2 regions of the Marinitoga okinawensis genome follow, and region 2 is predicted to be linked to the other one. Evidence: riboswitches for the same ligand, from Rfam matches in the RefSeq annotation. Region 2 holds a riboswitch; the other holds the start of a gene.

Region 1 (15,948 bases), 650 kb from region 2:
TGCACCAAATTCATTACCTTTTTTTCTTATCATTTCTCCCATTTCTCCAAGCTCTTCTGTGGGAAAGGGTCCTTCCCCAACTCTTGTAGTATAAGCTTTTAATACACCAAGAACTTCATCTAATTCAAATGTCGAAAAACCAACCGAAGATACTCCGTGAGCCATAGTTGCTCCAGACGTCACAAAAGGATATGTACCAAAGTCAAGATCAAGCAATACTCCCTGGGCACCTTCAAAAAGCACCGAAGTATTTCTAAATACATTTGCCATATCTATTGCTGAAGTAAAATTAACATTCATCTTCTCGAGCTTTTTCTTTTGATTTATTAAATATTCAAATATTTCTTCAGATTTAAAATTAAACATTTCACCATAAATATTTTTCTTCAAAAATATGACTTCCTCTAATCTTTGTTTCAAAAGTTTTTCGTCAAATAAATGATAAATCTTAAAACCTTCTCTTGACACTTTATCAGTATAAGATGGACCAATCCCTTTTTTGGTTGTTCCTATTGGATTTTTCCTTAATTTTTCTAAAATTTCATCTTCCTCTTTATGATAAGGTAAAACCATAAATGCTTCTAAGTCAATATATATTTTAGAAGAGACACCTGGAAAATCATTTTCTAATATTTCTATTTCTTTTATTAATTGTTCAATATCTATAACCATTCCAGCGCCCAAAAATGCCTTTGATTCACCTTCTGGTATTATAGAAGGCAATAAATGATTCACATATTTTTTATCCTTATAATAAATAGTATGCCCTGCATTAGCACCACCAGAAAATCTTACTATCCATTCATAATTTTTTGAAAAGTAATTTACCACCTTACCTTTACCCTCATCTCCCCACTGAGCTCCAACAATCGCAACCCTTTCCATATTTTCACCTCCAACAAAGTAAAAAAGCCCCTTTACAGGGCTTTTTTATTATATATTAATTTTTGTAATTTTTTCTTTCGCATAATATAACCTTCCTTAAGATTAATATTATAACAAGATATATTATATCATAAGTCGAAAAAAATACAATATATTGTATTATTTTTTATATATTACAACATAATATTTATCTTCTACTTTTTTATCTTCTTCATCCATAACAACATTTGTAAACTCATCTAATTTTTTATTGTACTTTTTTGTATTAGGATCATTCTTCAAAAGAAAATCTATATCTTCTTTATTTAACTTTAGTATTTTCTTACCAATTACCACATCTACCTTTTTGCTTAAAAAATTTTTAAAACTAATTTTCTCATTCCTATAATATTTAAAATATTTTAATATCGATAAAAAAGTATCTTTCTCTACATATCCTGGCAATTGCGCTAATGCTTCACCTTTGCTATTAAAAAAGAAAAATGTCGGAGTTCCTCTGACCCCAAATGCACCAAATAATTCCGCATAATTTAATGTTTTCCCCTTATAAACAGCTTTTTTATTTCTATCTGGATTTATTTCTGCAATAACAAATTCCGTTCTTAACCATTTTTGTATTTCTTTATCAACTAAAACCTCATTTTTAAACTTTTTGCAGTAATAACATGTTTCAGAAGAAAACATTACAATTACATTTTTACCAGTTATATCACCTATTTTTATTGCGTTATTAAAATCATGAATAACAAAATCATCTAATTTCACATTCGAAAAAGAATAAATAGAAATTACCAACAATACAACCACAATTAATATTTTTCTCATTATTTCACACTCCCTGTAATGTGTTAAATTTATTTAATAATACCAATACTCCTATTATAATCAATAATATACTACCAAGAATTTTTAAATACTTCTCCCATTTTGGTGTTCCAAAGGTTATTTTAGAAACTAATTTACTTACAATTCCACTTAAAAACAAAAATGGTATAGATATACCAAGAGAATATAAAAATAACATAAGCATGCCTTTATATATATTTGATGTTGTAGATGCAAATGTTAACACAGCTGCTAAAATTGGTCCCGAACACGGTATCCATACAAATGAGATTAAAATACCCATTACAAATGCACTGATAAACGATGTATTCTTATGTTTTAAAAGATTAACTTTAGCACCTTTAAATCCTTTTTTATCAAACAAATAATAAATCCCCAACCAAATAATGAAAATTCCTGCTATAATATTAAATATGAATTGGTATTTTGATAACATTGATCCAGCTATTCCTGCCAAAGCTCCAAGAATTGAAAAAAACAATGATAATCCTATAAAAAATGCCATACCACGTTTTAAGATTAATGAAACATTTTTCAAATCCGGCATCAATATACCAAAAAACAATGGTACAAGGGGTAAAACACACGGACTAAAAAAGGATATTATCCCACCTAAAAAAGCACTAATATATGTAATATCAGGTTGAACAGATAATGTAAATGTTTCCATTAAATCACCTACCATATAAAAACTCCATTTTATTTTCAATTATAACAAAAAAACTCCATTTTTTCAAAAAAGAGGTGCATATTTTATGATTAAAAATTTATTCAAAATATTAAATGCAATTGAAGATTTCAAAAATTCCATTTCACCAGAAATACTTGAAAAAGCTAAAAATCTTAAAGTTGAGGATTTTGTTGAATATGGTGATGAGCTATTAAGTTTCACTGGAATCGTAAATGATGATGTTAGGAATTTCAGGCCTTTCTTTTATATAAATAAAGAAACATTAAAAATAGGACATATGTGTACATGCAGTCATGTTTCGGAAAATAAAATGTGTTCTCATATAGCTGCATTAATTTTTACTATAGAAAATAATTTAAAAAATAAAGGAAAATTTAATGACGATTATCATCTCGAAGTAAATATTGATGAATATCTGGGAATAAATGATTATGGAGATACATATTATTTAATTTACCCAGAAAACCCATATACTTATGTTAAATTAGGACGCTTAAAAGAAAAGAGAGTCGTCTTAAGAAAAGATATTGACACATATAAAAAAATACTGAGTTTTTTAAAAACAAAAATACCAGAAGACGAAAATGATATAAAAAAATTATTAGTTCCTATTCACATTAGTGGAACTTCTGAGTATAAATTAATTTTAAAAAATTTTGAAGAACTTAAAAAAATAAAAAGTAAAAAGATTCTATTAAAAAATAAGAAAAAAATAGTATGGAACGATGATATCAAATTTAAATTATATGTTAGTGGTAATATTAAAGAGAATATTTCTACTATTAAACTACTACCAGAATTAAATAAAAAAAATATCGTCTCAACATATGATGATTATGCTTATTTTGAAAACAACACTTTGTCATTAATAAAATCAAAAACAAATATACTTTTCCCTTATTATGGTCCAATAGAAACACATGTCAAATTTAAAGATAAAAACGGACTCGAAATTTTCATTAAAGATAATCTTATAAAATATGAAAAATATGGTTTTGAAATAGAAATTGATGAAAATTTAGGAATTAAAAAAGATATTTTTATTCCTAAATTAAATTTATATATTAGCTTCATAAACGATCAATTCTATTTAAAAGGAAAATTTTTATATGGTACAGAAATAGAATTCTATAATGATTATAAATATAGAAATTTTGATGAAGAAAATAAATTATTAAATTCATTAAAAAATGCAGGAATTGATTTAGATGAAAAAGGAAAAGGAGCATTAGATATAGATTCTTTTTTTGATTTTATCGATAGTAAAATAAAATTCTTAGATAAAAATATAATAATAAAAATGAATAAAAATATTAAAAGACAGGAAATTGAAAGCATACAAATGAAACTAAACTTAAAAAATAATTGGTTTGATGTTGACGGAGAAATAATTTTAAAAGACAATAAAAAAATTGATATAAATATTTTGAGAAACAGAAAAGATAATTTTATAGTTCTAAAAGATGATACCATCATTAAAATACCAGAAAAAATATTAGAAAGATTGGAAGATTTGAAATTTAAAAAAGATAAAGTGGAAATTGAAAGTTATAATATATACTCATTTTTAAATAATCCTAATTTAAAACTGGAATCCTTAGATAAAAAAACAAAATCTTTTATTGAAAACATTAAAAACTTTGAAAAAATCAGAGAATATGATATTCCAGAATTAAAATCACCTATGAGAGATTATCAAATTCAGGGATATTATTTCCTTAGATATCTTCAAGAATTTAATTTTAATGGTATATTAGCAGATGATATGGGTCTTGGAAAAACTGTACAAACTATAGCATTAATATTATCTTTAAAAGAGAAAAAAAGAAAGTTTTTAATTATTACCCCTAGATCTGTAGTATATAACTGGGCATACGAAATAGAAAAATTTACTTCTAATTTGAAATATTATATATATCATAATAATCAAAAAGATATTCCTGATGATGTTGATGTAATATTAACCACTTATGGAACAATAAGAAATTCTATAGACAACTTTAAAAAAATGAAATTATTTTATATTATTCTCGACGAAGCTCAATATATAAAGAATCATGAAACAAAATTATATTCAGCTATTAAAAAATTAAAAGCGTCTCATAAATTAGCCTTAACCGGCACTCCTTTAGAAAATTCTTTAAACGATTTATATAATATATTTGAATTCTTAATGCCAGGATTCTTTGGGAAAAGAAAGGATTTCTTAAGAAAATATAATTATGCAAATAAGGAAAGTATAGAAAAGTTAAAGAAAAAAATCAATCCATTTATTTTGAGAAGAAAAAAAGAAAATGTTTTAAAAGAATTACCACCAAAAACAGAAGAATATATCTTCAATGAAATGACACAGCATCAATTAAAAATATATCATCAAATATTAAATGAGTATAAACAAAAAATTGCAATGTCACAGGGAACTTTAAATTTTAGTGTATTAGAAGGATTACTTCGTTTAAGGCAAGTAGTAAATCATCCAAAATTATTAGGCGTAAATATTGAATCTTCTAAATTTAATGAATTCAAAAAATTCGTTTTAGAAGTTTTAAAAGAAAATCATAAAATTGTTGTTTTTTCTCAATTCGTAAAAATGATTTATATAATGGAAGATTGGTTAAAAGAAGAAAATATTGAATATAATAAAATCACCGGTCAAACTAAAAAAAGAGTAGAAATAATCAATGAATTTAATAATGATAACAATATAAAAATTCTTCTTGTTAGTTTAAAAGCTGGTGGCACCGGATTAAATATTACAGGAGCAGATTATGTAATACATTATGATCCGTGGTGGAATCCAGCTGTAGAAAACCAGGCAACAGATAGGGTATATAGAATAGGTCAAACAAAACCTGTATTTGTATATAAGTTTATTACAAAAAATTCTATTGAAGAGAAAATATTAAAGTTAAAAAATGCAAAAAATGATTTATATAACCTTGCAATTACAGAAGAAAAATCATTATTAAAAAATTTAACAAAAGAAGATATCATGCAATTATTTAAATAGGGCGTTAAACGCTCTATTTTTTATAAATGTTATTATGTTAATTAAATTTTCAATCAAGAAACAAAATTAATTTATACATTTTTAGATTAACTTATAATTCACTTGAATTTCATTTAATTTTATTGTATAATAGTGTGTTAAATTCTTATATAAAATTTTTCAATATCATAATAAAGGGGGTTGAAGAATGAAAGACAGAAAAGTTTTTTATTTTCTAATGCTTAGCGTTTTCTTACTATTTTTATTTTCATCATGTGTTACACAACAGATTCCGTTAACAGTTTCTATTACGAAAGCCGTAACTGGTATTAATGGAGTTGTGCCAGTAAAAACTTCAGTTGATATCCAATGGTCTGTTGCTGGTGTTGATAGCTTTAATTCTAAAATTGTGGTAAAAAAAGGTGCAACTACTGTATTTGAAAAAAATGGAACAAATTTAACTTCAGTTACTATTCCTGAAGAAAAATTAGCTACTTTGGGTGATTATTCATATTATGTTGAGGTTTCTACAGATAAACAAACCGTAAAAACCAAACCATTAACTTTTAAAGTTGTTCCAAGTATAAAAAAAGTTAAAGTATTATCAAAAGATAATACTTCAGTGTTAAAAAATACATCAAAAGTAATAAGCTGGGAAGTATTATCTCTTGTTGATAATAGAAATTATGAATTTAAAGTAATGCTACAAAAACCTGGAGATGCTGATTTCACTTTAGCTGGAACAACCATATCAAAATCTTTTGAATTTAATAATTTATCTACTATTGGAGATTATAAGTTTAAGGTTGTTGCTATTGAATTGGGAAATATTGAAGTTGAAAGTTCTGTATTTTCTTTCCAAGTAGCTAATGAATCATACGAAGGAGAAAATCATTCTCCAGAAGTTGGAAATCCAACACCTGAAAATGGTACAGCTAATGTTTCTTGGGATTATTCAACATTTGATGATGGTGCAATATTAACATTGTCATGGTTAGCTACTGATGTTGATAATGATGCTTTAGAATTTGATGTTTATGTTGATGATACAATGTTAGCAACTACTGATGAAATGGAATTAACTCTATCAGGTTTATCCCCTGAAGAATCCCATTCTTGGTACATTATTGCAAGAGATTCAAAGGGTTTTGAAACTAAAAGTCCTGAATGGTCATTTACATTAAAAGCTAACTCTAATCCTGTTTTTGATAGTGACGTAGCATCTAGTGTAGTTAATAATACTGTTGTTAGATTTATATGGGATGTTATTGATAATGATAATGATGAATTATTATATGAAATATATTCAGGCACACCTAATGCTTCAACACTATTAGAAAAAGATAAAGTTGGAAGTTTCTTTAATACGGAAAATAAAGATGGTAATTATATAGTTGTTGCAAAAGATCCATTTGGTGGATTTGCTGAAAAAGCATTTTCATATACTCCTACAATAGAAAGCTTAACTGGTAATGCCACAGCTGTTGTATATGTAACCGATGCAAAATCCGGTCCTGCTGTAGCCGATGCAACAGTTACAGTAAATGGATTAACTGCTAAAACTGATGAAAGCGGTATGGCTACATTTACACTCAATATTAGTGAAGACTCAACATCATTAACTATTGAAGCAACAAAAATGAATCATGCTTTAACTAAAGTAGATGGGTTAATGCTAAATGTAGGCGAAACAAAGAAAATATATTTAACTCTAAGAAAAGCAGAATTAAATCCTGATCCAGATACACAAATATTACCAGAGATTGATTTCCATGTATATGATTATTCAAAATATATTAGTGGAATATTAGACGAAATTAGTTTAGATTCATCTATTGTTGCAGGTCCAATAGTTGTAACTGTTGCTGCCACTCCAAAATCAAATGATCATATTAATATAATATATGCATCATTAGGAAAAACTCCAGGTTCGAGTTTTATGACTGGAGATAGAGGATATACCAGCGGTGCATCTGAGGTCGCATTTGCGTTTAATACTTTTGATTATAATGGATTAACAGATTTACATATTACAGTATATGATTATAATGATAATCAAATAGAATTAGTTAAATATCTAAATATATTAAATAATAATGATGTTAAATTACCTAAATTCATACCTCAAGATTGGGCAAGTTATGGTATAGGAACAAACTTAGATGCATATACCAGAAGAATGGAAATAGGTTTTTATAATCAAGGAAATAATATTGAAAAATCTAATATTAAATTAAATACATTAATTAAAAAGAATATTGATAAAAAAATTAAGGCTTTTGAAAATAAATTCGGTAAATCACTAAATTATACTGTTGAAAGTGCTCCTAATAATACAAATCTTTGGGTTGAAGTCTGGTGGATTCCTGCAGATGCATTTGATCCAAATCATGAATATTATCAATGGCCAAATGGCTATAATATTTATAGATCATTTGATGGATCAAACTGGGAAAAAGTTGGGTATGTTTCACAATATGCCAAAACTAACAAAGTCTTTAGAGATTATTCTCCAGAATTAAAACCTGGAAAAACCGTTTATTACGCAGTAAGTTCTGTATATGATGACGGTGAAACTGAAATGCACAAATTAGGCTCTGTTACTCCACTTGGAATGTTTGACGTTCAATTAACTTCTCCATCTATGTTAGCAACAAATGTTGCAAGAGAGCCTATTTTTGAAATAACTCCTGTAAAACATGATGATTCATTAGATAATGCTACTTTTGAATACACATTATGGATATATGATTTAGTCCAATCTGATCAACATTTATTACCTGGTTATATAGGTGAAGATGGTAAGTTATATCAACAAATGTATGATGTTGTTGGCCCAAAATCTTTATCTATAAGTTATTCTGATCAACAATGGTTCTTATTAAATGCTGATGGAGCATTTTACTATAATGAACCATTACAACCAAACAAAACATATTCCTGGGCTGTGGATTTAGCATATGCTATGACATATGATGGTATTTCAAGCGCAATTTCGGTATCTATTGATCAAGGTTATAAGGTTGATCCATTTGGTGGTGTCGATGCTGATACATTTAATACATTTACTACAGGAACGGAAGTATATGATCATTATTCAATTCCAGAAGCTCAAGATAAATACTACAATACATATTTATTCGGAATAAATATTAAAGGAAATGTTGTTCATGTATATAAAAAATACGTTTATTTAGAAGATCCTGATACAGGAAAAGCAATTAAATTAAAATTTGATTCAAATGTTGAAGACGTAAATATAGGAGATGTTTTAATTGTTAAAGGAGACATGTATTCTGATACTTCGGGAAAACAATTTGCTATGAAAAACGTAGAAATATTATCAAAAGAATCATCTAACGAATTATCTCCATTAACTTTAACTCCTGATTTACTTGAAGAAGTTTTTGGCCGAGATAATTTAAATCCATATACTGGTTCTTTAGTAACCACATCAGGTACTGTTACAAATATGGATAATTATGGTCTAGAGTTAGAATATGACACTACTGATGGAACTTCTTTAATATATGTATACAAAGGTGGTTCTGATAACCTGACAAAAGATGCTACTATAAACGATAAATTAGATGTAAAAGGCATTTTGAAATTTTATAATAAATGGGAAATCAGTTTAAGAAATAATAATGATTGGTCAAAACAATAATAAGGAGGGGAGAATATGAAAAATTTAAAATATATTTTGATTGCATTTCTATCTGTTTTATTTCTATTTGCCAGTTGTCAGTCTTCTTTATTAAATAACAATTCTGATAAATTATCAAATAATGTATCTTTTGGAGAATTTAATAATGAACAAATCATAGAAGGAAGGCTTCTCGTTGGTTATGAAAACAAAGAAGCTGTTAATAAAATAAAAAAATTATTAAATGGAGAAGTATATATTGAAATACCAGAAATTAAGGTTGTTGGAATTAAATTCAACGGAACAGTTAAAGAAGCTTATTCAAAGTTAAAATCCCTAAAATTAGAAGGAATAAAATATGTTGAACCAAGTTTCAAAAGAGAATTAATAGATCCTACTCCTGGAATTGTCGATGATACGATCACAAAAAATATCGATGGTGTTTCAGAAGATAGCTTGTGGGGGTTAGATAAAATTGGTGCAAAGGGAGCTTGGCAAGTAGCTACAGGCACAAATGTAATTGTTGCTGTTGTAGATACACCTATAGATGCACAACATCCTGATTTACAAGGACAATTTGTTACTGGATTTGATCCTGTAACTGGAAATTTAATAATGCCAGACGAAGATTATGAGAACGATAAATATTTAGGTGACGAACACGGAACACATGTTGCCGGAACTATTGCCGCTAAAAAAGATGGTAAAGGCGTTGTTGGTTTAGCATATGGTGCAAAAATAATGTCTATTCCTATTTTCCAACCTGGTTATGTTGGTGATGCCTATGTAGCAAGAGGAATTATCTGGGCTGTTAATCACGGAGCTCAAGTATTATCAAATAGTTGGGGAGGCGGTGGATATTCTAAAACATTAAAAACTGCTATAGATTATGCATTATCTAATAATGCTGTATTTGTAGCTGCAGCTGGAAATTCTCATACTGATCAACACTGGCATTATCCTTCATCATATCCAGGAGTTATTGCCGTTGCTGCTTCAAATGCAAGAGATGAAATTACAAACTTTTCTAATCATAGTGATACAATATCTGTAGCTGCACCTGGTGAAAAAATATTATCTACAGTTCCAAGAAGCACTCCTGCAGTATATGGAGAACCATATGATTACTGGAATGGGACATCAATGGCAACACCTCATGTTTCAGCTTTAGCTGCACTATTAAAACAATTACATCCAAATGCAACACCATATCAAATAAGAAAAATGATAGAAAATACAGCTGTAGATATTGATAAAACTGGTTGGGATCATGCATCAGGATTTGGAAGAATTGATGCTGCAGCTGCTGTTAATGCAACATTGCCAACAGATGTTGGATCTACAAGAGATTTCTATATATATAGCAATGATGGTATGCCATTATCAAATATATTTTTATCGTTGATTAGGAAAAATGGAGATGGCGGTAATTATTATGTAACTACAGATGATGGTTGGGCTGAATTGTCTAATGTTGATCCCGGAACCTATACTTTAATTTTAAGTGGACCTGATTATCTACAATTAGATTCACCTATTTTCAGATCAGAAGAAGCTACTACTTTAATTAAAGATATTACTTTTACAAATAATAGTACAGAAATTTATCTATATTTAGATTCATCATTTACGTTGGATTTAACCTTTGATTCAACATTTACAGGTGGTGCCACATTAATGGTTGAAAATATTAATTATTTATATTCACCATTTTATGTAGTACACACATATTCAATAGATGAAGAAGCTACTAATGTATCTTTTGATCTTTCAAATTTAAGTGGTCAATTTAGATTATTTGTATATAGAGATGTAACAAAAAATGCTAGTGAGATAACTTTTGAAGGTACTGCTACTATTAATGACCACCCTGTTCCTGTATCTGGTATAATTCCATATGGACAATCAAAGGGATTTGTTGAAGATAATAGATTTGTTGGTCAAGTTGATCCTGGTATAATTCCTTGGACAATTTTCTAAAACAATAAAAACGGTCCCTTTCCGGGACCGTTTATCTTATCATTATCAAAATTTTATTAAATATCACCATTCCAAGTAACGCAAACGGGTAAGTTGCTCCATAGCCTATTGCTACTTCTTCTGAAGCATTAGCATCCATTGCGGCGCCTAATCCGGGAGTACTTGTCATTCCACCACATACAGATCCAGATAATATTATCCAATTAATTTTTAAAACATATTTGCCAAATAAAAATCCTAAAGTTATTGATATTATGGCTATAATAAAGGAATACAGCATTAAACTTAAAGTTTGAATATTTAAATTATTTAATGTATTATATCCTGATTTTAAACCAACTGACGATAAAAACATTAATAGTCCAAATTCTTGAAGTGTTTTTAATATTTTTTTATTCATTCTAAAATCAAAAATCCATACTTTTCCTAATTTCCCCAAAAATAATGAAGATAATAATACACCACCTGTAATTCCTAATTTAAAAGAAATATAATTAAAATCAAATGTATAATTACCTATTAATATTCCAATTATTATTACTAAAGAATATGCTAAAAAATCAAATTTTTCTTCTTTATCTTCTACAAAATGCATTTCTTCCATTAATGTCTTCTTTTCATTTTTTATATTTATTTTAAATATATATGGAAATATATACATAGAAAGAATTACAGCTAAAACTCCTGGAATATATCCAAAGGTATATCCAGATATTATTTCTTTTTCATGATTTGGTGCTGTTTCTAATGCCGTTGCTAATCCAGGAGAGCTGGTTAAAGCTCCAGAATATATACCAACAAATTCATATTTATTACCAAATCTGGAAAATATATATGTTGTTATAAATCCGGTAAAAGTAATAAAAAATGCCATAATTAAAAACTTTATTCCATATTTTTTTATAATCTTATCCAAATCCTTTGATGCTATTAAGCCTATTGAGGATATAAATAGTATTAGAGAAAATAAAAAAAATTGCTGAAATTCGCTATTCAATTTAACAATTGTTTGTTCATTGAAAAGGCTGGTTGAATACCAGCCTATTATTAAACCACTAAATAATGCTCCAGAACTACCTAATTTGAAGTTTTTAATTTTTATTTTACCTAACAAAATTCCAAAAAATATTGATAGAAATAATAATAAATATGGATTTTTCATATTAACCTCCTATACTAAATCTGGAATTTGTTTTATTACCTTAACTCCAAGTTCTTTCAACTTTATCTCTTTATATTCTATACTGCCTTCAAATCCCTCTATAATAGCACCAGCATGTCCCATTCTCTTACCTTTTGGTACCGTTCTTCCTGCAAAAAATACTTTTATATCTCCATTATATCCTTTTTTTAGTGCATATTCAATACCTTTAATTTCTTCATTACCACCAACTTCACCTATAATTACCACCTTTTTTATATCTTCTTCTATTATATAATCAAATACTTCTGCAACTGATGTACCAATAATAGGATCACCACCAAGTCCTATACCCACTTTTATTCCTGTTGAATATTTCGACAAATAATTTGATATTTCATACATTAATGTTCCACTTCTTGAAATAACCGCAATATCTCCAGGTTTAAACGCATTTTCTGGCATTATTCCAATTTTTGATACACCTGGTAATATTACTCCTGGACAATTTGGTCCTATTAACATTACATCATTATCTTTAGATATTCTATATACATCCAACATATCTTGCTGAGGAATATGTTCTGTAATAATTATAATTTTCTTTATTCCAGCATTTATCGCTTCAAAAACAGCATCTTTAGCAAATGGCGCAGGAACAAAAACTATTGAAGTATCTACATTATATTTTTCTACTGCATCATTCATATTATTTAAAACTTCTACTCCATTTATATTTTTTATATTTTTATTTTTCGAAACCCCGCACAAAATTTTAGTTCCATATTTTAGCATTTTTTCTGTATGTAATTTACCGTATTTCCCTGTAATTCCTTGAACACATACTCTTTCATTGCCATTAATCATTGATTCTCACCATCCTTACAGCATCTGAAATCATTGAATACATATCATCATAATATCCTATATTATTTTCTTTTAATATTTTTTTAGCTTCCTCTTCATTTGTTCCTGTTAATCTAGCATATAATTGTATTTCTGAATTTTTATTTTTGAATTCTACTAATCCTGAGGCTATTTCATCACATTTCGTTATTCCACCAAAAATATTTAATATTATACGATTTATACCATATCCTTTTAAAAGATTTAATGCTTCTATTGTTATGTCTCTTTCGGCTCCACCACCTAAATCAAGAAAATTTGCAGGTTCTCCACCCAATAATTTCACAGCATCCATAGTAGCCATAACTATACCTGCACCACATCCAATTATTCCAATGTCACCATCTAATTTTACAAAATGAAATAGAAATTTCTCTTCAACAAACTCCTTTACCCAATTCTGTCTAAATATCGCATTATCATCTAAATGCATTACTATATCAAGTGCATATAATTCTCCATTTATGTTTTCAACTAAGGGATTTATTTCTAATAATGTTAAATCCTTTTCTCTAAATAGTTTTCTTAATTTTGGCAATATTTTTGATATTTTTTCTGGAATTTTTCCTTCAAGATCATCAAAATTTGTTTTTATAATACTATCTTTATTATTCTCTATGTCTATTCCACCTTTTTCTGAAAATAATATAACAATATCTTTTTCTTCCCTATCTAACACTAAAGAAATATAATATTCCTTTCGTATAGGTATCATTTTCTCCACTAATACTCCATACGGTTTTTCACCTTTAATTTCTTTAAATAACAACTCCTTTACTTTACTTTTAAATTCACATTCTTCATGGACGAATAATACCCCACCAGCTTTCATTCTACCTCCTACTAAAACCTGTGATTTCAGCACTACTGGTAAAAACTTAATTTCAGAAGGTTCTTTCTTTACCAAATAGGATTCTGGAACCATTATCCCATAGTCCCTTAAAAGTTTTTTACCCACAAATTCATAAATCTTCATACCATACACCTCCAATATATATAAAAATTTCCCCATTTCGCCCGCGCGAATGGGAATACCTTAGGACTAAAGGCAGGTCTCCCGGCTTCTGGATCTATCTACTCCCAACGCCTTCCCAGTTTCCCAGTGGCATTTTGTTGGTTTCGTCCCCAGTTACGGTGGCGGGGCCGCGATGGATTTTCACCATCTTCCCTTTTAATTATTTACCTTCAATCCTGGAGGTATTATTTTTTAATTAAATTTTCCTAATTTAATTAATGGTATATCAATATTTAAATTTTTCAAATTTTCTTCTTTTAAAGTTATTACTGCACATGTTGCTGGTCCAGCACTTTTATATAGATCAACATTATAATTAAGTAATTTAAATTCTAAATCCCATAACTTAGAAATTTCATTAATTTCATAAAGAATACCTTTTGAACCTATAGGTACTATTTCGTGTATATAATTGTTATCTCTTAAACGCTTTAATATATCTAATGTGAGAATATCATTACTATTTAGCACCTCTTCACCAACTTTAGGCAATCCAACTAATATTGCAATATTTTCTTTTTCTGTTTTAAAGTTGATGTTTTTTTCTTTAATACCTATGACCGTAATACCTATTCCAGTTTGTATTGTTGGAAAATTTTCTTCTGTACTTCCTGTAATTACATTTTCCGTATCTATATCTATTAATTTCGCTGCCTTTTTTATTCCTTTTATTATTTCTTTTCCTGTATTATTCATTTCAACTGATAATGTATTTACAATAGTAATAGGTGTTGCACCATATGCAATGTTTTCACATAATGCAACATGTGCTCCAAAATATCCAACAATATCTGGCGAAATTTTTACTACATCCATATCTTTATTTCCAATTGCACCAGAAGAATCACAAGATATTACTAATTCTTTATCCTCTATATCAACAATTGTTAAATCCCTTATTTTTTTTATAATTATATTTCCACCTCCATATAATCCCCTAAATTTATACGTTTTTTAGTTATATAATTAATTACGCCACCATGTGTAACTATAATATATTTTTTTGTTTTATCTAAATCATTTAAAAATTCATCTATTCTTTTAAAAAAAGAAGAATAACATTCACCATTTGGAAAACAATATTTTTTATAATTCTCCATCCACGATAGATATTCTTTATAATATTTTTCTTTAATTTCTTCTATTGTTTTGCCATCAAAAATACCAAAATTTATTTCTTTTATTCTTTCATCAATAATAATTTCTATATTTACAACTTTTGATATTTCTAATGCTGTATAATATGCTCTATATAATGGACTAGTAATAATATAATCTACATATTTGTTTTTCAGTTTTCTTTTTAATTCATTAATTTGATTAAGTCCATTTTGTGTAATATTATAATTACTCCAACCACTAAATTTTTTATTTATATTTGCTTCTGTTTCAACATGTCTTACAATTATCAATTTCATAACATACCTCTTAAAATATATATTGTTATTAAAAATATGGTTTGTGATAATTCAATTATTAAACCTATGGTATCACCAGTCATACCACCTATTTTTTTACTTATTTTTTTAGTTAAAAATATAACGAATATATATGTTATTATTATTGGCAATAATATAAATATATTAAATAATACTGATATAGGTAATACTATTAAGAAGGATATAAAAAATTTTCTTATATTTGAATGAGTTATAAATACATATCCCATCCCATTATTTCTTGCATATGTGGATATTGATGCTGCCAATAATGCCGAACTTCTTCCTATTACTGGCATAATTAAAATATATACGTAGTTTATATAATAACTAAAAACTAAATTTGTTAATATTAAAATAGTCAAACCTATTACGCCAAAAGCACCTATTCTACTATCTTTCATTATTTT
Region 2 (15,948 bases):
TATATTTATAGTTAATACTAATAACTTTATTTTTTCTGGATTTATTCCAGAAAAAATTGATATATCATCACCCATAGCAACAACTTCAATATGCTTTTTAAAAATAAAATTAATTGAAATTTGAAGAATTAAAAATATACTTAAAATTATTAAATCAGACCACACAATATTTCCTGTACTACCCATAAGCCAAAAATTTACATGCAGTAAATTTTGCCAGAATAAAACAGTAAACAAAGTTGAAATTGAGTTAAAAACAAATCCAACAATAACTCCACTTAAAATTAAAGAAACAACTGGAATTTTCCTTCCCTCTTTTGCCAATGCAAAAGTTATTCCAGTAGCTATTAAAGCAGATAAAAATGAAAAAGTTTCTATTCCAAAAGGTAAATCTATGCCATATACACTTTTTAATGCAGTATATATAACAGCACCAAAACTTGCTCCAGATGAAATACCAATAATAAACGGATCAGCTAGTGGGTTTTTTATTATCATTTGAAAGTCATTACCAGCTATTGCGAGAATAGATCCTATTAATATGGTTCCGATTACTCTCGGTAATCTTAAATTGAATATTATTCTATCATATAACATATTATCAGATTTATTTAAAAAGGCTAACATTACATCTTTAAAAGGAATTTTTACTGTCCCTAAAGATGTAAATAATATTATTGATAAAATAATAAAAATAATACCTAATGAAAGGGAAAAAATCGGGGAGAATCTCCCCGAAATTATTTTTTTCATTTATTTTCACTGAAGAGTTGATTAATCTCCCCTAATAAGTCTATTAATCCTGTATTTGGCAAAGATGCTTTATTGCCATCTATGATAAAAACTTTCCCTTCTTTAACAGCTTTCACATCCTTAAATTGCTCAGCTTTCATAATTAAATCATATGCCCCTTTATCACCAGGATAATAAGCTGGCACTAAAATAATATCCGGATTTTCTTTAACAACAAATTCTGGCCCAATAGCAAACCAACCATTATTTCCTGTATATGGTGCAGTTACATTAATTCCACCAGCATACGCGATTATTTCATTCAAATACGAACCTGTACCACATGTCCACATTTGTGAAACACTACCATATGCTGATAAATAAATAACCCTTGGTTTTTCTTTCCAAGCAAATGTATTTTTTGCTATATTTAGCATTCTTGCTCTTAACTTTTGTGAATAATCCTGAGCAGTTTTATCTTTACCTAAAATAACTCCAACGAGTGATAAATCTCTAAATACTTCATTTAATGTCGTAGGATTTACAACAAATGTTTTTATTCCAAATTTTTCTAATTTTGAAACTTCTCCTTCTTGAAATCCCCCAGTTAATAATACAACATCAGGATTTAAAGAAACTATTTTTTCTACATTTAAAGGAACCATATTTCCTATTTTTTCTACATCTGTTATATATGAATCAAAATCTGTAACCCCAACAACTTTATCTTTAGATCCAAGTTTCACAATAAAATCAGAAATAGCAGGTGCTGCAACCACAATTCTTTCAACTTCCTTATTAAATGTAACTACTCTTCCTAAATCATCAACTAATGTAACTGGTTGAAATGCAAATACTGATAAGGCTAATACCAATAGTACTGCTAAAAACAACTTTTTCATCTATAATCCCTCCTATATAAAATCTATTTTCCATCTTCTTTTCGCGAGAAGATGGAACAAATTCCTTTAAAATAGGTCTCCCGGCTTGTGGCTCATTCTACTCCCAGCGCCTTCCCAGAGAAATGTTTCCAGTGGCTTAGTGCTGGTTTCGTCCCCACTCACGGTGGCGCGACCGCAACGGATTTTCACCGTTTTCCCTTACACTTTAAAGGAATTTTTATTTAATTGTCAATGATATTATATCATGATCATTATAATATTTCAAATAAAAATTATATATAAAAAAATCCCCGGGAATAATCCCAGGGATTTTGCAATAATATTAATTTGTTGCTATATTTCCAAAGTTAAGCCAATTAAGATCTACTGTTAATGATGGTGTGTATGGTGCTGCTCCTCCATCATGTAATACTACTAAACCATTTTCACCATCTGCTACTAATATATAATTACCTGAAATAACTGTTGAATAACATGCACCTTGTGTATCGTATTCACTTGCTACATAATCATTATCTGCATCTGGATCATTGGATGATGTATGCAATGCATCAGCATTTGTTAATGTTGTTGGATCTGCTACTCTCATTACAACTACCCCTCTATTACCTGCTGATAGTTCATAATATCCAGCTGCTCTTTGTTTTATTCCTGTTATAATTGCATCATCAAATTTTACTCCACCTTTTGATGACCAGGTTATTGTTGGACCTGCAGCATAATCATAATGAACAACGTTTAACCCTTGAGTTCCATCTGCTACATATATGTCATCATTAGCTGCATCTACATATAAATCAAATGCTGTTCCAGACGTATCATAATTCGGATGAGCTGAATCTGGTATTGAAGGAGTTTGTGGTGTTGATATATCAAATAACACTATGCCATTTTCGCCATCCGCTACCAATAATGCATCAGTTCCACCACCATCATAATCATCATCATACCCTATTGCCATCATTACTCCATCATTCGATGTTCCATTATTATCTATAAATGAATCAACATATACTGGCACTCTTGTATTTGCTTGTGAGGTTATATCAAATACTGCTAAACCTTGTGGTCCATCTGCTACATATAACCATTCATCACCACTTAAATCAAAACTACCGTCTACAGCATATGGGTAAACGTCATATGCATAACCATCCGTTTCTACGCTACCAATCATAGCAATATCTGCTGCATCTTCAAATGCGGTATCATCACCATCAGCATCAGCATCTATTACTGCAATACCTTTTGGTCCATCTGCTACATAAATTAGAAATTCTTGATTTGCTGGAGCACCACCATCATCATGGTGAATATACTTAACATTTCTTGCATAACCTGGTGTATGTATTGTTGTAACATATGTTGGATTATTAATATTTGCTAAAGCTGCTCCAGCATCATAAATTTGAACTCCATTATCTCCATCAGCAATTATTACATATCGATTTTCTGCAACATCTATGTTTCTTGCTACTGAACCATTATTTAAACTTCCGCTTAGTGTTAGATTATTAACATCTACAATGTTCAATCCATTATAATCATCGCCAACAAAACCTGTACCACCATCTACTACTATTCCTTTTGCATATCCTCCTGTGTTATAACTTCCTACATAAGACAATGATGATTTTTCAAGTTTTACTACTCCGTTTGCTCCATCTGCTACATATACATAATCTCCCTGTACATCTACTGATTCTGCATATCCTGATGTGTTATATGAACTTACTACACTTGGATTTGTCTTGTCGCTTACATCCACTTTGTATACTCCCGTTTCTCCTCCTGCTACATATGCATAATCTCCATCTATCGCTACATCTCTTGCATTTGTTATATCACTTAATGTCCCTATTATTTCTGGATTCGATAAATCACTTATATCTACTATTACTAATCCTCCTGATCCTGCTGCTACATATGCTGCTGTCCCATCTACTGTTACTTGATTTGAATCTCCGCTTATTGCTAAATGTGATTTTAAGGTTAATGTGAATGTTCCATCTGGATCATCATCTGTATTTGCTTGATCAGCTGCAGTTGAAGTAAATTCTACTATATATAATCCTTCTGAACCTGCAGAAGCTAATAAATAATGCTTAGAATTATCGCTGTCATAATAATATGCTATTCCTTTTGCTTTATCTCCTAAATAGAATTTTGCTAAACTATCATCTTTTTCTAAAACCCACGTATTTACAGCAGTATTATCATAATACAATACTGTTATTCCATCGCTTCCATCTGCTACTGCAACATATTTATCATTTGCTCCATTGAATTTTGCCACATCATATACATATCCATCTGTATCCACTATATTATTACCTTCAATTTGAGGATTAGAAGTATCACTTACATCTATTACAAATACTCCTTCATTTCCTCCTGCTACAAATATCTTATCTAATGTTTCTGTTGAGAAACTATATGTCGATGTTTCTGCTTCTCCACCTTTCCCATCTTTTGCTACTGCTTTCCAATAATATGTTGTCCCTCTTTCTAATGATAATGCACTTGTTTGTGAAACTGCTAAATCTGATGCTATTTTTACTGATGGGTCTTTACTATCTACTAATGATTGATCTGTACTTAAATATACATCATATGTGAGTGAGTCCCCATCAGGATCTGTCGCATCATCAAAATCAAGCGATGTTGTTATAGAAACATTTAATGCCCCATCTGCTGGAACTGGTGCTGCTCCTCCAAATAGTGGTGGTGTATTTTCTGATGGTAAGCTCTTTCCATAATTCCTTGCAAATATTATGAAATCATATAAGTCTACTTTTCCATCATGAAATGCTATACTATATATTGAATCATCTTCCCATCCTTCTAATGGCGCTATTTCTGCTGGATATATATCAAAATCTTCATCATACAATGCATCTCCTTGTGCTGTTCCATAATGATCTAAGAATACTAAGAAGTCATCCATATCTACTGTGTTATCTTTGTCATTTCCTGCTGTATCTGGATCATCAAAGTCTCCTAATAATTCTGGATCATATACTACTATTTCTCCTGCATGTGTGTCTGCTGTTACTTCATCTAAATTACTATCTAATAATGTTGCTTCTAGTGTCGTGTTACCTTGTCCTTTTGGATTTACATCTTTTGCTATTATGTATACTCTTACTATGTCTTCATCTTCTACACTTATCGTTGAGCCATCTTGGGTTACAAATGTTATTTCTAATTTCCCAGGTGTGTTTATTGGATCTGATAATAATGTGTTATTTGCTGCTGAATTTAATAATTCTACTCCATTGTTCCCTTTTGATGTGTCTATATCTATTAGTTCATTTGGATAGTGTAAGTCTATTTGAAAACTTTCTACTCCACTTATACTTTTTGCATGTATTACTATTGATGCTTCATCTCCTGATCTTAATCTTACTGAATCCGATACACTTAATCCATCTTCATATGGCGCTACTGCTTTTGTTATTATTTTGTTTGTTTTTTCATCTAATATCGCTGCTTTTGTTTCTATTTTATTACTTTCAGGATTTAAATATTCTCTTTTTACTGAGAATAACTTTTCTCCTTTTGTTATATCTTTTCTTGCTTTTGAATACATTACTACTGTTTTGTTTGGATAATTTTTTACCATCATCAATGCACTGTTTTTATCATACATAAACGCTTCTTTTGGTATGTTTTTATCAAATTCTATTTCTACTGCTGATGCGTTTACTTTTGAGTAAAAATCATAGTTGTTCCCTAAGCTTACATCTACATGATCTGTATTCAATAATTCTACTGGCGCACTTTTGAAACAACTCGATAAAAAGAAAATACTCAAAAAAACCGTAAACAAAAACAAATATAATCCTTTCTTTCTCATAATCACACCTCCATTTTTTATAACCTTCCATTATAAATATCGTAGAAACACAAAATAACTTTAATAATATTCTTTTAATTTGCTGCTATTTTATTAAAATTTACCCAGTTCATATGTTTATAGAGTGTCATTTCATACGGTTCAGTGTCATCATCTTCATATATATCTATTCCTCCAAAACCATTTGAAACGAAAGTTAAATATTTTCCTTCATCTGAACAAACTAATCTCCACCAAGGCCATCCCCAGCCAAAACTGAAAACCCATCTACATTCTTGAACCTGAATAAAAGCATTATATGATAAATAAGACATTCCTTCAGTTTTAGCAATTTGAACAACATAATTACCATCACTATCATTATCCTCAGATTCACTAAATTGTCTGAAATCCTCATCCCCAATTTCTTCAGGAGTTGAGATTTTCATTATTAATATACCTCCATTTCCCGCATCTACTCTAAAATAGTCACCACCTCTTTCCATAAGATTCGATATGAAATATTTACAACTCCTACTCCCACCCCTTTTCTCCCATTTTTGCGGATTATTTGTGTTATATTGTATTACACTTATACCTCTTTCTCCATTGGCTACATATATAAAGTTATCTTTTGTATACACTCCATATACACTTCCTCCTAAATCGTATCTTGCATGATTAAAGTCTGGAATCGTTGGATTTTCAGGATCACTTAAATCATATAAAACAACCCCACCTTCACCATCAGCTATCACTAAAGCTTTTTGATCCCCAGGTGTACTACCATCATAATCATCCATTAGTTCAACATACATCATATTTCCAATATTATAACTATATTGATTGTTATCTTTTTTTTCTATAATAAATTCAGGATGAAATATTTTATATGAATCTCCTATACTATATACATCTAATCCATTTTCTCCATTTGCTGCATATATATACTCATCTCCACTATAATTAAAACCACCACCTGCATCAGTACTAAAATCAACTGCTAATATATCTTCGACATTTCCATAAGCATGATCATGAATTATATCAGTAACTTCTATATCATCACCATTTTCAAATGGAATATCATTTCCATTAACATCTGCATTTATAACAACAATTCCACCTGAACCATCAGCTACATATATGACAAAATCTTTTTCTTCATTTCCCCCAAAATCTGTTTTTTTAAAGAATACATAAACTACATCCTTTGCTGTTCCTTCAGTTTCTATTGATTTTATTAAAGTCATCTTATCTATATTTGATAGTTTATCACCAGCGTCATAAATTTTTACACCAGCAATACTATCTGCAACAATAACATATTCTGCATTACCAGATGTATTGTATGCTAAAGTAATATCCCTTGCATACAAACCTATATCAAAATTACCTATAAAAGTCATATCATTAACATTTATTATTTCTAATCCTCTAAAACCATCACCAACAAATCCTGTACCACCATCTACTACTATTCCTTTTGCATATCCTCCTGTGTTGTAACTTCCTACATAAGACAATGATGATTTTTCAAGTTTTACTACTCCGTTTGCTCCATCTGCTACATATACATAATCTCCCTGTACATCTACTGATTCTGCATATCCTGATGTGTTATATGAACTTACTACACTTGGATTTGTCTTGTCGCTTACATCCACTTTGTATACTCCCGTTTCTCCTCCTGCTACATATGCATAATCTCCATCTATCGCTACATCTCTTGCATTTGTTATATCACTTAATGTCCCTATTATTTCTGGATTCGATAAATCACTTATATCTACTATTACTAATCCTCCTGATCCTGCTGCTACATATGCTGCTGTCCCATCTACTGTTACTTGATTTGAATCTCCGCTTATTGCTAAATGTGATTTTAAGGTTAATGTGAATTGACCAACTGGATTATCTGATACTCCAGCTGCAGAGTCATCGGTGTTTCCCGGATCAAAATTAATTATGTATAAACCTTTAGATCCTGCTGTTGCTAATATATAATGATTGTTATTTTTAAAATAATAAGCTACACCTTTTGCCATATCTCCTAGATAGAATGGCTCTTCATCAAGATCTGCCTTTATTTGAGGATGAGAATTATTGTCATCATATAATGCAACTTTTATTCCTTTTTCACCATCAGCTATTGCTATATATGTATTATTTCCAGAATTAAATTTTGCTACATCATATGCATAACCATCTGTATCTATTATGTTGTACTCATCATCCCCATCTTTCTCAATTTGAGGATTAGAAGTATCACTTACATCTATTACAAATACTCCTTCATTTCCTCCTGCTACAAATATCTTATCTAATGTTTCTGTTGAGAAACTATATGTCGATGTTTCTGCTTCTCCACCTTTCCCATCTTTTGCTACTGCTTTCCAATAATATGTTGTCCCTCTTTCTAATGATAATGCACTTGTTTGTGAAACTGCTAAATCTGATGCTATTTTTACTGATGGGTCTTTACTATCTACTAATGATTGATCTGTACTTAAATATACATCATATGTGAGTGAGTCCCCATCAGGATCTGTCGCATCATCAAAATCAAGCGATGTTGTTATAGAAACATTTAATGCCCCATCTGCTGGAACTGGTGCTGCTCCTCCAAATAGTGGTGGTGTATTTTCTGATGGTAAGCTCTTTCCATAATTCCTTGCAAATATTATGAAATCATATAAGTCTACTTTTCCATCATGAAATGCTATACTATATATTGAATCATCTTCCCATCCTTCTAATGGCGCTATTTCTGCTGGATATATATCAAAATCTTCATCATACAATGCATCTCCTTGTGCTGTTCCATAATGATCTAAGAATACTAAGAAGTCATCCATATCTACTGTGTTATCTTTGTCATTTCCTGCTGTATCTGGATCATCAAAGTCTCCTAATAATTCTGGATCATATACTACTATTTCTCCTGCATGTGTGTCTGCTGTTACTTCATCTAAATTACTATCTAATAATGTTGCTTCTAGTGTCGTGTTACCTTGTCCTTTTGGATTTACATCTTTTGCTATTATGTATACTCTTACTATGTCTTCATCTTCTACACTTATCGTTGAGCCATCTTGGGTTACAAATGTTATTTCTAATTTCCCAGGTGTGTTTATTGGATCTGATAATAATGTGTTATTTGCTGCTGAATTTAATAATTCTACTCCATTGTTCCCTTTTGATGTGTCTATATCTATTAGTTCATTTGGATAGTGTAAGTCTATTTGAAAACTTTCTACTCCACTTATACTTTTTGCATGTATTACTATTGATGCTTCATCTCCTGATCTTAATCTTACTGAATCCGATACACTTAATCCATCTTCATATGGCGCTACTGCTTTTGTTATTATTTTGTTTGTTTTTTCATCTAATATCGCTGCTTTTGTTTCTATTTTATTACTTTCAGGATTTAAATATTCTCTTTTTACTGAGAATAACTTTTCTCCTTTTGTTATATCTTTTCTTGCTTTTGAATACATTACTACTGTTTTGTTTGGATAATTTTTTACCATCATCAATGCACTGTTTTTATCATACATAAACGCTTCTTTTGGTATGTTTTTATCAAATTCTATTTCTACTGCTGATGCGTTTACTTTTGAGTAAAAATCATAGTTGTTCCCTAAGCTTACATCTACATGATCTGTATTCAATAATTCTACTGGCGCACTTTTGAAACAACTCGATAAAGAAATTATTATTAGCAATAGTAGAATGGTAAAAAATATAATAATTTTTTTGGATTTCATATTCTCTCCTCGCTTATTGAATAGTAATTATTCCTACATCAGATATATCGACTAAAATATCATTTCCTTCAGATGATACTAATCTTGTATTATTAGTAAATCTTACTTCTGTATTTCCCCTTTCTCCTATTGCTGTAAATTTAATTCTAATAATATCGCTATTATTTATTGTATATGGTGAGAATGATAAATTTGTTATTTTTAATTTTCCATTCTTATTATTTATTATTAAACTTCTTCCTTGTATTTCGCCAATAGACTCTATTTCATTATTAGAAATTTTTATTTTCGATGTATCATAGCTAATTTCAATATCAAATGCCTGAACATTCTCTAATTTTTGCCCATGAATTATTAACTCACCCTCACTTCCAGAAGCTACTATAACATCTTTGAAATATAACTTTGGAGTTAATGGTCCCTCTGAATCTTTTATTGTAAATGAATATATTTCACTGGAATTTTCACCACCTTTTCCATCTTTTGCTACTACTTTCCAATAATAAGTAGTTCCTAATTCTAATCCGGATACCGCTAATGATGTATTACCCACATTAGTTTTATATGGCATTACAAAATCCTGAGTTTTGTCTAAATAAATATCGTAGGTTAATGAGTCACCATCTGGATCTTCGCATGACCAATATAATGTTAGATTTGTTTCTAATCCTTCCGCTCCATTTGTAGGTGAAATCAATATTGGTTTATTAGGCGGATTATTAGTTTCTTCTGCTGTTGTAAATGAATAGACTTCACTAGCCGTCCTTCCTCCTTTCCCATCTTTTGCTACTACTTTCCAATAATATACTTCACCAGGTTGCAACGATATCTCATACGTTGTACTATTATAATTTGACAAAGTTGGAACTATAAAGGTTGGATCAGTGCTTATATATATATCATAGGTTAAAATATCTCCATCTGGATCAATACATGACCATTTAAGTGTAATATTTACAGGAACATCAGTTTGATTTTTAGCTGGATATAACAATGTTGGTCTTAATGGCGGATTATTTTGACTGCCTTCTTCAATAGTAAATGACCAGATATCACTTTTCACACTGTTTCCATAATTATCTTTAGCTTCTACATACCAATAATAAACTCCTGAAGAAAGATTATTTATAGTATATTTATTTTGTGTAATATTTTGAGCAACTAATTCTTGATTTTTATCATCACCAAAATAAACATCATAATAAACGCTATCTCCATCTGGATCTGAAGATTCCCAGGTTAAGGTTATAGAATTCAATGTTAAAACACTTTTATCTGATGGATATGGATTAAATGGTTTTAGTGGTGGTCTATTAGTAGGCATTGTTATATTTTTATTTATATTTCCTGTATGCTTTCTATCCCCAAACGCTATAGGCCAATCTGAATTCCTTAAATTTGGAGTATCCCCATATATCCCATATAAATATCCATCAATAGTTCCAAAAATTATTACACCATTCATATCTATATTTGGAGAATATTTAATTTTGCTATAATTATCAAACCACCTTAATTCTCCGTTATAGACTATAAATTTATTCTTTGTAGTTATATATTTAACATCATCCATTAAAATAGATGAATAGGGTATATCGTTTAATTTTATTGGTGCTGGGAAATAATCACTTAAATAATAATACCTATATAAATTCCCTGATAATGTTTCAAATACTATTGAATTATTATTATCTATTAGTATACTTCCTTTTATTTCTTCTCCTATATATTTGTTAATATTTATTTTTCCATTTTTCGTAATTGAGTATAATCTATTTTCCTCCGTTGCAAAATATATATTTTCATTACTATCAATGGATAAATCTGAAGATATACTCATTGAGAAATCTTTTTTAAATCTTTCATTACCGAACTTATCAATACTATATAAGCTATTGTTTAATCCAAAATATATATTATCACTATTATCCACAACGATATTAGTTGTGGGATTACCTCCTAATTCTTTATGCCATAATTCATTCCCAAAGGCACTCAATTTATAAACTGTTCCTATATCTGTTATCACATATATTTCACCAAATCCGCTTAAAGAAACTGGTTTACTTATAGAACTATCAAGTTTTATTTTATTTGCTAATGTTCCATCTGAATTAATAATAAATAATTCTCCATTTGAATTACCCACTATTGATTGATTGTTAGGATTTAATACAACATGTGATTTTATAAATCCATTTGTTTCATATTTCCATTTTAATTCTCCATTAGCGTTATATTCATATACATTACCATTACTCGTAGAAATAAAAATATTGTTATCTTCAGATATTGCTGGTGAAAATACAGACGCACCATCCACTTTTATTTTAAATTTCATTTCAGCTGGTGCCGGAATAGTATCAAATGAATATATTTCACTTTCAGTTGATTTTTCACCATCTGAAGATACTATTTTCCAATAATATCTTTTATTATTTTTTAAAGTTATTTCATAAGATGTTGCTTTAGTTGTTGCTATATATTCAGGGACATCATTTTCTCCTAAATAGATATCATAGGATAATTCATCATCTTGGGGATCTTCACATTCCCAACTTAAAGAAAGTTTTATTGGTATTTCATATGATTGATTTTGGGGATATAGCAATTCTGGTTTATTTGGTGCTGTATTATTTCTAATATATGAATTTCTATTATTTTCATTATTTTTGCCAAAATCCGACCAATAATCCTCGTTTATATCATCTTTCCCAACCGATATTGTATATAATTCATTATTTGAAGCAGCAAACAACAAACCATCTGATAATCTCATATATGATTTTATTTCATTTACATTATTTAAATTAATACTATTATCATTAACAAAAATACCGTTTAATTTCATGACATAAATAACGTTGTTTTCAGAAACAACTAATGTTTTTGAAAATAGATTAGCTACTAATTTTGTGCTTATTAAACTTCCATCTAAATTTAATATAAATATTTTATTTTGGCTTGCAGCATAAATGTTATTCCCATCATATAAAATTTCATTATTTATATCTTCAGATACTATACTTTCCCAAATTTTTTCTCCTTCTTTGGAATATTTGTATATAGTTTTCCCTATAGCAAAATATATATTGCTATTTTCATCATTTGAAATTAATGAAGTTATAGGACTAGAAAAAGATAACTTTTTAAATATTTTTCCTTTTGGTTTCAAGATTAAAAGACTTCCTTTATTATTTTCATCTGTTCCTCCAATAACTATATAGCCATTCTCAATAATTAATACTGGACCATTTGGAGAAATATTATAATCTCTACCCCATTCAATTTCATTAGTATTAATATTTAAAATAGATAATTTTCCTTCTTTTGATATCGCATATAATCTTTTTATATTTTTATAATCTTTGCTAATAGTAATTCCTAATATGTCATTTTCAACATATATACTATTTTCAAGAGTAAAAGAATTAAGATCTATTATATTTATGTTCCCACTTGAATCTGGAACATATAATTTATTTCCAAAAATAGCACTATTAGAAATTAGGTTTTCTAAACTGATTCTATTAATTTCATCACCATTAGTGCTAAATTCAAAAATATTACTTTCCGATATAACTATTAATCTATTTTTATAGTTAAATATATCTAATATATTATTTATATTTTTTATCCATTCTATTTTATATAGTTCTTTTTGCGTTTTTATTTTAATTTCATCGCTTGCAGTCGTTTCACCGTAGCTATCTATAGCTACTACTTTTAAATAATATTCTTTATCATTATTCAAAGCAAAATTATATTCTTGTGTGTTTATTTTAGTTGCTACTTTAGTGTAATGACCAGGAAAATCACCTATATATACATCATATAATAAACTATCCCCATCAGGGTCTGAATCAATCCATTTTAAGGCAAAGTCTTTTGGAACTATCGAATTGCTTAGAGGATATACTATTTGTGGTTTTTCGGGAGGCCTATTTACATCCTCTACTTCAATATTCAAAAAACCACTTGATGTATCTTTCGAATCAGAAACTAAAATTTGTTCTTGAAAATCCTTCTTTTTATTATCATGTTTAACAAAATCATATCCTGGATTAAATATATATTTGCTTCCTTGCATATATCCACCATTATTAGTGATAATTTGATATTCGAAATAATTATCTTCCATATCAGAAACAAAATTATTCAAGTCCAATTCAAACTTTTCTCCTTCTTTAATGATGAATTTTTTTTGAGGAAAGTCTATAATAGGAGGCGTATTGGACATTGTTTTAAATGTCCATATCTCTGAAGTTTCTGATGCATTATTAGAATCATATGACACTATTTTCCAATAATATTTTTCATTTAATTTTAGTTTATCAATTATATATTCTGTCTTTTCTAAACTCGTCGCTATTGGTGTGGTTAAAGGTGTTGAATTTCCTAAGTATAAATTATAAAAAACCATATCACCATCAAAATCTAAACTTTTATTCCATTGAAATTTGACATTATACGGATATATATTAGAAGCACCATTTTCAGGAAATTTCAAGAATGATTTTATAGGTTTAGTATTATTATGAATTACTTCAAATTCAATATCTTTTTCCGTTTTTCCACCTCTATTGTCATAAACTATCAATTTCCATGTATATACCCCTTCAGAAGTTATGTCTAAAGGATATTCATTTCCTATCAAATTTTTTTCTTCTTTTATTAAAAGACCATTAGAAAATAAATAAAAATCATAAAATAAATCTTCACCTTCAGGATCTTTTGCTTCCCATTTGAAGGTTATTTTTCCAGAATTTACTTTTGCCCCATTACTTGGAGCCATACTTTTTATTATTGGAGGTTGATTATTAAATATACACCCCTGTAAAAGTAATAATGATATTAATATTAAAATTCCAACAGCCCATTTTTTCATAAAAATACCTCCAATTTTAAAGACTATATTAATAATTATTTTGTTCTGTTTTAATATCTTCAAATTATTTTTCTATATCCACAAATTATTTACCTAAAAAAAACTGCCTTGCTTTTAAGCAAGGCAGTTAATAAATATTAGATTTCTTCTTCAACTGGTTCTGGTTCTTTACCAGCTTTTGCAATAGCTACAAATCCTTCTATAAATATCCATATTGCAATAATCAATGTTGCTACTGTTATGAAAATTAATAAACCATTACTTGATGCGATGAATTTTTTCAAATTTAATACTGTTGCATATAATGTCATAACCATCATAAATAACATAGGCAATCCTGTTATCCAAATAGGTTTTTTCTTTTGAGCTAAATAAACTGTTCCAATTAATAATGCCAAACTTGCTAATAATTGATTTAATGCTCCAAATACTGGCCATAATATTAATGCACCTTTACCATCACCAGTTGATAATGCTAATGCCATAGCTGCTAATATTACTACTGTTGTAGCTACATATCTATTTTTTAATGGTTTTACTACAACTTCTCCTTCTTTATTTGAGAATAATTCTTGTAATGCAAATCTTTGAATTCTTGTAGATGAATCCATTGTTGTTCCTGCAAATGAAACAATAAATACTGCCATTATTGTTTTTGCCAAATCTAAAGGAACACCATATGAATGCATTAAGTTTGCTGAACCATTAATAACAGCAGATAATTTAGCTCCTAAACCGCTTGCTGCTGCCCATGAAGCATAATGTGATGTAAATGCTTGAACACCTCCGCCATTCATGCCTAAACCTGCAGTAACTGCTATGATAACTATAGTAGCTAAAACTCCTTCTAAAATCATTCCACCATAACCTATTAAATGGGCATCTGTTTCTTTTTCCAATTGTTTAACTGTTGTACCTGAAGCTGCTAAACTATGGAATCCAGAAATAGCGCCACAAGCTATTGTTATGAATAATATTGGGAATAATGGTGGTGCATCTGGCACTGTTTGAAATGCTGGAGCAACAATTTTAGGATGACCTATAATTACACCCAATACTAATAATCCCATAGCAATTAATAATTCATGTGAGTTTATATAATCTCTAGGTTGTAATAATTTATGTACTGGTAATGTTGAAGCTAAGAATACATATACCATTAAAATGTAAATCCATCCTATAACAGATATTCCGCTAATTGGAAATACTACACCTATTGCTATTGTCACATACATTAAAATAACTGCTATTATCGAATAAACTGTATCATTTTTACCTTTATTATATACCATATAACTTAACCACATTGCTATAGGTATTTCCATCCATACTGGAAATACTGATTGTGGATACATTTTGAATAATAATGCAACTATTAATCCAAATACTGCCAAAACAATCCATAATAAGAATTGGATTAATACTAAGAATATTTTTGCTGTTCTTTCATTAATTAAATTACCTGTTAATTCACCAATAGTTTTTCCTTGATTTCTAGCAGAAACTACTAATGATGTAAAATCATGAACAGCTCCCATGAAAATCGATCCAAAGAATACCCATATAAATGCTGGTACCCAACCCCAAATTACACCAATAGCTGGACCAACAATAGGACCTGTACCTGCAATAGTAGTGAAATGATGTCCCAATAAAATATGTTTTTTTGTTGGAACGTAGTCAACACCATCTTCAAATTCTTTTGATGGAACTGGGTTTTTGTCATTTAACTTAAAAATCTTTTTTGCTATCCATTTTCCATATGTGTTGTATGCTAACCAATAACCCAAAAATGCCAAAATAGCTAGTAACAAT

Evidence for each region. A riboswitch is a leader RNA that binds a small molecule or an ion and turns the genes downstream of it on or off. The one in region 2 is predicted to bind cobalamin.
Region 1: another riboswitch for cobalamin. It lies ahead of ACZ5CK_RS09515 (ATP-grasp domain-containing protein); the one in region 2 lies ahead of ACZ5CK_RS01465 (ABC transporter substrate-binding protein).

The regions. Positions count from the first base shown of each region.
Region 1 covers NZ_AP042422.1:1,939,733-1,955,680, forward strand. Annotated here, with positions in the region: gene ACZ5CK_RS09475 (adenylosuccinate synthase) at 1-885, opposite strand, end outside; gene ACZ5CK_RS09480 (thioredoxin family protein) at 1,045-1,710, opposite strand; gene ACZ5CK_RS09485 (cytochrome c biogenesis CcdA family protein) at 1,715-2,416, opposite strand; gene ACZ5CK_RS09490 (DEAD/DEAH box helicase) at 2,487-5,432, shown strand; gene ACZ5CK_RS09495 (hypothetical protein) at 5,620-9,078, shown strand; gene ACZ5CK_RS09500 (S8 family serine peptidase) at 9,094-11,037, shown strand; gene ACZ5CK_RS09505 (aspartate-alanine antiporter-like transporter) at 11,069-12,199, opposite strand; gene ACZ5CK_RS09510 (succinate--CoA ligase subunit alpha) at 12,209-13,045, opposite strand; gene ACZ5CK_RS09515 (ATP-grasp domain-containing protein) at 13,038-14,060, opposite strand; cobalamin riboswitch at 14,115-14,286, opposite strand; gene ACZ5CK_RS09520 (AIR synthase related protein) at 14,292-15,014, opposite strand; gene ACZ5CK_RS09525 (histidine phosphatase family protein) at 15,011-15,517, opposite strand; gene cobS (adenosylcobinamide-GDP ribazoletransferase) at 15,514-15,948, opposite strand, start outside.
Region 2 covers NZ_AP042422.1:319,055-335,002, reverse strand. Annotated here, with positions in the region: gene ACZ5CK_RS01470 (FecCD family ABC transporter permease) at 1-753, opposite strand, end outside; gene ACZ5CK_RS01465 (ABC transporter substrate-binding protein) at 750-1,634, opposite strand; cobalamin riboswitch at 1,688-1,857, opposite strand; gene ACZ5CK_RS01460 (hypothetical protein) at 1,957-5,493, opposite strand; gene ACZ5CK_RS01455 (hypothetical protein) at 5,568-9,245, opposite strand; gene ACZ5CK_RS01450 (outer membrane protein assembly factor BamB family protein) at 9,259-14,133, opposite strand; gene ACZ5CK_RS01445 (carbon starvation CstA family protein) at 14,271-15,948, opposite strand, start outside.